Regions from separate parts of the Comamonas aquatilis genome, predicted to be linked through region 2. Evidence: predicted binding sites of a transcription regulator. Region 2 holds the regulator's gene; the other holds the start of a gene.
The links. The regulator FNR, encoded in region 2, switches genes on or off when oxygen is low (the NO sensors DNR and NnrR bind a similar motif). The targets are predictions, from matches to a motif close to TTGATNNNNATCAA.
Positions count from the first base shown of each region.

Region 1: a site for FNR is predicted at 2,688-2,701, ahead of ACNAZA_RS09950 (hemerythrin domain-containing protein). Genes of this name have one in related genera too.

Region 1 is NZ_CBCSIW010000006.1:62,971-67,526, forward strand. Features, by position in the region: gene ACNAZA_RS09930 (MlaE family ABC transporter permease) at 1-75, shown strand, start outside; gene ACNAZA_RS09935 (ABC transporter ATP-binding protein) at 88-948, shown strand; gene ACNAZA_RS09940 (MlaD family protein) at 948-1,901, shown strand; gene ACNAZA_RS09945 (ABC-type transport auxiliary lipoprotein family protein) at 1,922-2,611, shown strand; gene ACNAZA_RS09950 (hemerythrin domain-containing protein) at 2,766-3,263, shown strand; gene ACNAZA_RS09955 (MarC family protein) at 3,300-3,947, opposite strand; gene ACNAZA_RS09960 (SDR family oxidoreductase) at 3,947-4,556, opposite strand, start outside.
Region 2 is NZ_CBCSIW010000013.1:38,900-43,455, reverse strand. Features, by position in the region: gene ccoP (cytochrome-c oxidase, cbb3-type subunit III) at 1-338, shown strand, start outside; gene ccoG (cytochrome c oxidase accessory protein CcoG) at 422-1,864, shown strand; gene ACNAZA_RS15030 (FixH family protein) at 1,927-2,238, shown strand; gene ACNAZA_RS15025 (hypothetical protein) at 2,435-2,686, shown strand; gene fnr (fumarate/nitrate reduction transcriptional regulator Fnr) at 2,752-3,474, opposite strand; gene hemN (oxygen-independent coproporphyrinogen III oxidase) at 3,736-4,556, shown strand, end outside.

The DNA of each region.
Region 1 (4,556 bases), on a different contig from region 2:
GTGGTGTCGTCCATCACCATGGTCATCATCGTGGACGCGATTTTTGCCATCCTGTTCCGCAACGTGGGGTTCTGAGCCATGAGCGACATGACCTCCTCTATCCAGAAGCCGTCGGTCGATGGCGCTGTGGGCGGCTACAGACCCCCGGAAGACCAACAGCCGTTGGTGCAGGCCAGGGATCTGTGGACCGAGTTCGGCTCTGGCGAGTCGCGCTTTGCCGTGCATCAGGACCTGAATCTGAACGTCTACCCCGGCGAAATCCTGACCCTGGTGGGCGGCTCGGGCACGGGCAAGACCGTGCTGCTGCGTCAGATCCTGGGCTTGCTCACGCCTTCCCGGGGCACGGTGACCATCGATGGTCGGCCTTCGCGCGAAGTCATCAGCGGCGAGCTGGCAGCCAGCCATGTGGGCATGCTGTTCCAGCAAGGCGCGCTGTATTCGGCCTTCAACGTGCTGGACAATATTGCGTTTGCGCTGCGCGAGCGCGGCACGCTGCCTGACGAAGTGGTGCGCGATGCCGCCCTGGTCAAGCTGCAGATGGTGGGCCTGAAGCCCGAGCACGCTGCACGCATGCCCTCGGATCTGTCCGGCGGCATGATCAAGCGCGTGGCCCTGGCGCGGGCACTGATGATGGACCCTCCGCTGCTGCTGCTGGACGAGCCCACGGCTGGGCTGGACCCGAACGGCTCGGACGAGTTCTGCGAGCTGCTGCTCGACATTCATCGCGAGCTGGGCCTGACGGTGATCATGGTCACCCACGATCTGGACACGCTGTTTGCCCTGTCCACCCGTGTGGCGGTGCTGGCCGAGAAAAAAGTGCTGTTCACCGGTGCGCCACGCGATGTGGCCGAAGTCGAACACCCGTTTATCGAACACTTCTTCCAGGGCGATCGCGGCCGACGCGCCATGGCCCCGGTGCAAGGCGGCGTGGCCGCAGAGGAAAGCTGATGGAAAACAAATCTCATGCCATGGCGGCCGGCATTTTTGTGCTGCTGGTCGCCGCTTTGCTGGCCGGACTGGCGGTCTGGCTCACGCGCGACAACCGCGAATACCAGCTCTACGAGCTGACGACCAAGGACGGCGTCAGCGGCCTGCAGCCCCAGGCCACGGTGCGCTACAAAGGCGTGCCCGTGGGCAAGGTGGTGCGCATCGGCTTTGACCCGCAGATTCCCGGCAATGTGCTGATACGCATTGCGGTGGGCGAAAACACGCCGGTCACTCCCAATACCTTCGCCCAGCTGGGCTATCAAGGCGTGACGGGGCTGGCCCATATCCAGCTCGACGACGGCAAACCCTCGGCGCATGCGCTCAAGCCCGGCCCCAGCGGCTTGCCGCGCCTGTTCATGCGCTCTTCGCCACTCAATATGCTGGCCGACCAGGGGCCGGTGCTGCTTGAGCGGGTGGATGAGATTTCACGCCGCCTGAACTCCATGTTGGGCGAAGACAACCAGCAGCGCGTGAGCGCGGCACTGGAGAATATCGCCACAGCGGCGGGCGGCGTCACGGAGCTGGCGACCACTCTGAACAAGGCCGCTGCAGGCTTTCCGCAAATCACCGCCGACGCGCACCAGACGCTGCAATCCCTGAGCAAGGCCAGCGATGCGGCCACCGGCGTGGCCACCGAGCTGCAGCAGACGGTGCGCAGGGTCAATGCGCCTGACGGGCCGCTGCAGCAGATCGCCCAGGGCACGCAGGCGCTGACACAGGCTGCCGAGAGCATGGGTCGGGGCACGCTGCCACGGGTGAACAATGCTGCAGACGAAGTCTCCCGCGCCGCCCGCAATATCAGCAATGTGGCCAGCCGCTTCAACGACAACCCGCAAGCCGTGATCTACGGCGCCGGCGCTGGCATGCCCGGACCCGGCGAGCCCGGCTTTGCTGCACCAGCCGCCAGCCGCTGAATCAGGAACAAGGAATCGTGATGGCATTGCAAAACACTTCAATCTTCGGTCGTCGGATGCTGGGCGCTTTCGGCGCGGCTGGTCTGGTGCTGGCGCTGGCCGCCTGCTCCGGCCTGCCCACGGCTCCCATCCAGCCCGTGCGCTACGACCTGGGGCTGGCCGATCTGGGCGCTCAGCAGCCTGCCAGTGCGGCCGCACCCGCGACGGCGCTGACGCCGCTGGTGCTGGCAGAGGTCCAGACTCCGGGCTTGCCCGACGGCACGACGGCCATGTTCTACCGCCTGAACTATGCGGACAGCCAGCAACTGCGCGCCTATCAGAATGCGCGTTGGGGCCTGTCACCGGCCCAGATGATGGAGCAGCGCCTACGCATGCGTCTGGGTCAGGAGCGCCCCATCCTCACCGAAAAAGACAATGTCAGCGCCACGGTGAGCGACAAGCGCACGATTGGCGTGCTGCGCGTGGAGATCGATGAGTTCAGCCAGGTGTTCGACAGTGCGCAGACCAGCCAGGCCGTGGTGCGCTTGCGTGCCAGCCTGATAGGCCGGACCAGCGGCGGCGCGGGCAATGCCTTGCTGGGCCAGAAGGTTTTTACGGCCCAGACGCCGGCCGCCTCCAACGATGCAGCGGGCGGCGCCCAGGCCATGGCCCGCAGCGTGGACGATGTCACCGCCCAGGTCAGCCGGTGGTTGCAGGGCTACGGGCGCTGAGCGGCATCGTACTTTTCGATCAAGCCCTGCCATGCAGGGCTTTTTTGATTCGTTTCGGTCACGGCGCGCGGCTTTGCTGATGTGGGTCAATGGCCGCCGGGCCGGTATTTCCTAAGCTGCGATGAACTGCCAACCGCAACGCAAAGGAATCGCTATGGCCAGCCTGGAATGGACGCCCGCTCTCGTTTTGGACCTGCCTGTCATGGATGCCGTGCATGAGGAGTTCGTGACCTTGCTGGCGCAGGTGGAGGCGGTCGACGATGCGCGGCTGCCGGCGCTGTGGGAGGCGCTGATCGCGCATACCCAGCACCACTTCGATCAGGAAGACCGCTGGATGCAGACCACGGGCTTTGCCACGGGCAACTGCCATAGCCAGCAGCACAAGGTGGTGCTGGCCGTCATGCGCGAAGGCGCGGTCAAGGGCGCGCAAGGCGATCTGGCAAGCATCCGCCACATGGCGGCCGAGCTGGGCCCCTGGTTCAGCCATCATGCGCAAAACATGGATGCGGCCCTGGCCCTGCATATGCGCAGCACGGGCTTTGATCCCGTCACGGGACAGCTGTTGACGCCTGAAGCCCTGCCTGCGGAACCGATCACCGGCTGTGGCGGAGCCTGCGGCAGCGCAGAACGCCAGGCAGCGCATACCGCATAAACAAGCACGCCCCCTTGCAGGAGGCGGTGTAGCAGCTCAGGGGTAGATCGCCGGTGAGGCCAGGATGGGGAAGATCTTGATCAGGCCGCCGGCCATCACCTCGATCGCCAGGGCGGCCAGAATCAGGCCCATCAGTCGGGTCATCACGTTGATGCCGGTCTTGCCCAGCACGCGGGCAATCGGGTCGGCCAGCGAAAAGCAGATCACCACGGCCAGCGCCACCACCACGCCATAGCCCACCAGCGAGATATGCTGCCAGACGGTGCGGGCCTGGTCGGCATAGATCACCACCGTGGACATGGCGGCCGGTCCGGTCAGTAGCGGAATGGTCAGCGGCACGACGGCAATGCTGTTGCCCATGGCGGCTTTTTCCACGCCGGCCTCCAGCGTGGAGTTGTTCGGCCGCTCTTCGGCCGGGCGCGCGTTGAGCATATTCATGGCGCTGAGCAGCAGCAGCAGGCCGCCGCCCACCTGAAAGCTTTGCAGCGAGATATTGAAGAACTGCAGGATTTGCAGACCCAGCAAGGCGCAGACGGCAATCACGCAAAACGCGGCAAAGGCGGCGGTGCGAATGGTCTGCCGGCGCTGCTGCGGACTCAGGCCCTCGGTGTAGTGGATGAAGAACGGAACAATGGCCAGCGGGTTGATGATGGCGACCAGCGTAATCAGCGGCTTGAGATCCATTAGAGATTGCCTCCGGAAATTTCGATCAGACTGCCTGTGGTGTAGTGTGAGCCATCGCCCATCAGCCACACGATCGCATCGGCCACCTCCTGGGCGGTGCCGCCGCGTTGCATGGGAATATTCGGGGCCAGGCGCTGCACGCGATCCGGCTGGCCGCCACTGGCGTGGATGTCGGTCTCTATCAGCCCCGGGCGCACGGCGTTCACGCGTATGCCTTCGGCGGCCACCTCCTTGGCCAGGCCCAGGGTCAGCACATCTACCGCACCCTTGGAGGCAGCGTAGTCCACGTACTGGCCTGGCGCACCCAGGCGCGCCGCAATGCTGGAGACGTTGACGATGGCCCCCCCACGGCCGCCGCGCCGGATGCTCATGCGCAGCACGGCCTCGCGGGCGCAGACAAAAGCGCCCACGGTGTTGACGCGGAACATGCGCTCCAGCCGCTGCAGGCTGTACTCGGCCACGGTCTGGGCCACATCCACCACGCCGGCGTTGTTGACCAGGGCGTCAAGGCTGTCAAAACGTTCGTCGAGTGCGCCAAACAGCTTGAGCACCTGGGCCTCCTCGCCCACATCGGCCTGCACGGCATGGGCGTTGGCGCCCAGTGCACGC
Region 2 (4,556 bases):
GCTCCAGCGAGGATGTGCGCAACCTGGCCAACTATGTGCTCAGCCTCTCCGGCAGCCCGCATGACACGGTTCGCGCCTCGCAAGGCAAGTCCAAGTTTGTGGCCTGCGCCGCCTGCCACGGTGTGGACGGCAAGGGCAACCAGGCTTTGGGTGCCCCCAATCTGACTGACGACATCTGGCTGCACGGCTGGGGTGAAGCGGCCATCGTCAACATCGTCAACAACGGCAAGCACAACGAGATGCCGACCCAGAAGGACAAGTTGACCGAGGCACAGATTGCCGTGCTGGCTTCCTATGTCTGGGGCCTGTCCAACAAGGGCAGCCCGGCTCAGAAGTAAGCACGCTGGAAAGGGCGGCGCTCGCGCGTCGCCTTTTTTTCGCGTTTGAATTTTCAGTCATTACAAAAAATTAAGGAGCTGCCATGCAGCCCGATAACGGCAAGCCCCGCAAGATCATCCCGATCACGCCTGTAGAGCCCGAGGACGGGGACAAGATGGTGGCGATGTTCGCCTCCGAGCAAAAGGTGTACTCGCGCTCCATCAGCGGGTTTTTCTCCCGCTGGCGCTGGGCCATGGTGTTCCTGACCCAGCTGTTCTTCTACGGCATGCCCTGGTTGCAGTGGGGCCAGCGCCAGATGGTGCTGTTCGATCTGGAGGCGCGCCGTTTTTATCTCTTCGGACTGGTGCTGTATCCACAGGACTTCATCTATCTGACGGGCTTGCTCATCATCAGTGCGTTGGCGCTGTTTCTCTTCACGGCGGTGGCCGGGCGTCTGTGGTGCGGCTTTTCCTGTCCGCAAACGGTATATACCGAAATCTTCATGTGGATAGAGCGCAAGGTCGAAGGCGACCGCAGCGCCCGCATGCGCATAGACAAGAGCGGCTGGACTTTCGAGAAAATCTGGAAGAAGTCACTCAAGCAGTTTCTGTGGATTGCCGTTTCCCTGTGGACCGGCTTCACCTTTGTGGGCTTTTTCGTGCCCATCCGTGAGCTGGGTTCGCAGCTGCTTGAACTGCAAGGCAACTGGCAGATCTTCTGGGTTCTGTTCTACGGTTTTGCTACCTATGGCAATGCGGGCTATATGCGCGAGCAGGTCTGCAAATACATGTGCCCTTATGCGCGCTTTCAGAGCGCCATGTTCGACAAGGACACCATGATCGTCAGCTACGACGGCCAGCGCGGCGAGCCGCGCGCCCCCCGTACCAAGCAGGTGGATGCCAAGGCCCAGGGTCTGGGCGACTGCATTGACTGCAAGCTGTGCGTACAGGTCTGCCCCGTGGGTATCGATATCCGCAACGGTCTGCAATACGAGTGCATTGGCTGCGGGCTGTGCATCGATGCCTGCAACTCCGTGATGGACAAGATGGGCTATGCGCGCGGCCTGATACGCATGAGCACGCAAAATGCCATCGCCAGGGCCTGGAAGCAGGCGCAGATCATCCGCAGAGTATTTCGGCCGCGGGTGCTGATTTACACGGTGGTGCTGCTGGGCTTGAGCGCGGCCATGATTGCCAGTCTGATCCTGCGCGAGCCGCTCAAGCTCAATGTGATTCGTGACCGCGCCTCGCTGTCGCGCATTGTGGCCGGCGGCAAGCTGGAGAATGTCTACCGCCTGCAGATCATGAATGCCACCGAGCAGGAGCAGCGCTATCGCATCACTGCCACGGGACTGGATGGCCTGGAGGTGGTGCTTGAAGATGAGGTGGTGGTCGGGCCGGCGGAGACGCGCGGCGTGCCCGTGGGTCTGCAGATTCCCTATGGATCGGCAGCACCGGGCTCGCATACCGTGTACTTCAATGTGGATGCCGTGACTGCCGGGGCAGGGCGCACGTCTGAAAAAGCCGTGTTTCTGGTGCCGCGTTAACAATGTGAATGCCGCAGCCGCCTCGCAGGCGCTTGTGGCAGATTGATCAAAGAGGTTTTGTCATGTCTTCTAGCCCTGTTTCTGCCCCTGCCGGGCGCGCTGTCAAGCCGGTTCATGCCGAAGACGGCAAGCCCTGGTGGAAGTTTCCTCATGTCTGGCTGGTTGTCGCCGGCCCGGCCATTGTGGTGGTGGCCGGTTTTGTGACCGCCTATATCGCCATCAGTGCGCCCGATCCCGTCATTGACCCGGACTACTATCAGCACGGTATCGAGATCAACAAGCGTCTGGAAGAGTCTCAAAAAAGTCTGGCGCCTGCCGTGACAGGTCGCAATCACGCCGCTACCCCGGCCAAGGACCACCCCACGGACCGCTAAACGCTTGTTTTTCGGTAAATTCAAAGCATTTTGGCCTCTAGTCCATATGCACAAAGTGCTGATAGCTATTAAATAAATAGTAATTCTCCCGAGGCTTGCCCGCTGTTTGCGGCAATCCAAGGGTTTGCGGGGGCGCATTCCATGGCTGCTTGTGCAAAATGTTTTGCACCGATGACACAGCCCAAGGAGACGCAGCATGCTCGCTCAACGCTGGAAGTGGATTGCCTGGCCGGCCTTTCTGGCGGCGGCAATCATGGAGATGGTGGTTTTTGCTTTTGTCGATCCCGGCGATATTGCCCCTGTGGGCTGGTCGCGCAACGCTGTCTACACGCTGGCGTTCTTTGTGTTCTGGGGCGTGACCCTTTTTTCAAGCTACATCACCTGTTTGCTTTCGCGCTCCGCGCAGGAGCTCAATCACGGCATTGTTTCCGCGCCGCTGGTGGAGTAAGTCGCTTTCATGAAAAAAGCCCGCGTCCATGGAAGCGGGCTTTTTATTGTGAAGCGGGGTGAGCCTTAGTCGTGGCACTGCTGACTGTTGACGATGCGTTTGAGCGCCTCCGTATCCAGAATGCGCAGATGGCGTTGCTTGACTTCCACAATGCCTTCTTCGGCAAACTTGGAGAAAGTGCGGCTCACGGTTTCCAGCTTCAGGCCCAGATAGCTGCCGATTTCCTCACGGGTCATACGCAGCACCAGCTCCGACTTGGAAAAGCCGCGGGCAGACAGGCGCTGCACCAGATTGAGCACAAAGGCGGCCAGCCGCTCTTCGGCGCGCATGCTGCCCAGCAGCAGCATCACGCCGTGTTCGCGCACAATCTCGCGGCTCATGACTTTGTGCACGTGATTTTGCAAGGCGGTGACTTCGCGCGAGAGCTGCTCGAGCTTGTCAAACGGCATCACGCAGACCTCGGCATCTTCCAGTGCCACCGCGTCGCAGGTGTGGTGGTCGTTGACGATACCGTCAAGGCCTATGATCTCGCCCGCCATCTGAAAGCCGGTCACCTGATCGCGGCCGTCCTCGGTGGCGACGCAGGTCTTGAAAAAGCCGGTGCGAATGGCATACAGCGAAGTGAAACCTTCGCCATTGCGAAACAGCAGACCACCGCGTTTGACTTTGCGGCGTGTCGCCACGATCTCATCAATACGCTCCATCTGTTCATCGTCCAGGCCCATGGGCATGCACAGTTCGCGCAGATTGCAGTTGGAGCAGCTTGCTTTGATGGTCTGAAGATTCATGGGTAAGCAGGGATGGTGCAAGCCGGTGGGCCTGGACTATCTGTGACCTCTTGGTGAGTGATGAGATGGATCAAATTGTCGCAGCTGTTGCCTTGGCATTTCTTGATATCCATCAAGGCTGATGTGTTTGGCTTGGGGCACATTGCAATCATTCCTTCAATCAATGTGTGCGAGTTCATTGCGGTTGCAGTTGCCAGAAATCCTGCCCATCAGGAAACAAGCTGTCATCCGCCAATGTGAGCGCATCCTGACATTCACGTTATGACCGCTGTTACGCCCGAACTACTGAGTCGATTTGATGTTCCTGGACCACGCTACACATCATTTCCAACAGCCGACCGTTTTGTAGAGGCTTTCGGCACCGAGGATTACATCCTGGCGCTCCAGCAACGCAAGACCCACTGTGCAGCGAGGGCGCTGCCGCTGTCGCTTTATGTGCATGTGCCGTTTTGCGAGTCGCTGTGCTACTACTGTGCCTGCAACAAGATCGTGACCAAGCACCACGAGAAAGCGACCCAGTATCTTGACTATCTTGCGCGTGAAGTGGCCTTGCACACCGAGCACTGCGGCAAGGGACAGGCGGTCAGCCAGCTGCATCTGGGCGGCGGCACGCCCACGTTTTTCTCCGATGCCGAGCTGGCCCGGCTCATGGATTTGATGCGTGAGCATTTCAAGCTCGAAGCGGGTGGGGAGTACTCGATAGAAGTAGATCCGCGCACCGTGACGAATGAGCGCCTGGCCGTACTCAAGGAGCTGGGCTTCAATCGCCTGAGCTTCGGGGTTCAGGATTTCGACCCCGCGGTACAGAAAGCCGTGCACCGTGAACAACCTGCCGAACAGGTTTTTGCCCTGGTGCAAAAGGCGCGTGAACTGGGCTTTGCTTCCATCAATGTGGACCTGATTTACGGTCTGCCCAAGCAAACCCCGCAGTCGTTTGCACGCACGCTGACCCAGGTCAACGAGCTGCGCCCGGATCGCATCGCCCTGTATGCCTATGCCCATCTGCCCGAGCGGTTCAAGCCCCAGCGTCGCATCGAGTCTGCCGATTTGCCCATGGGCCAGGACAAGCTCAATATGCTTTC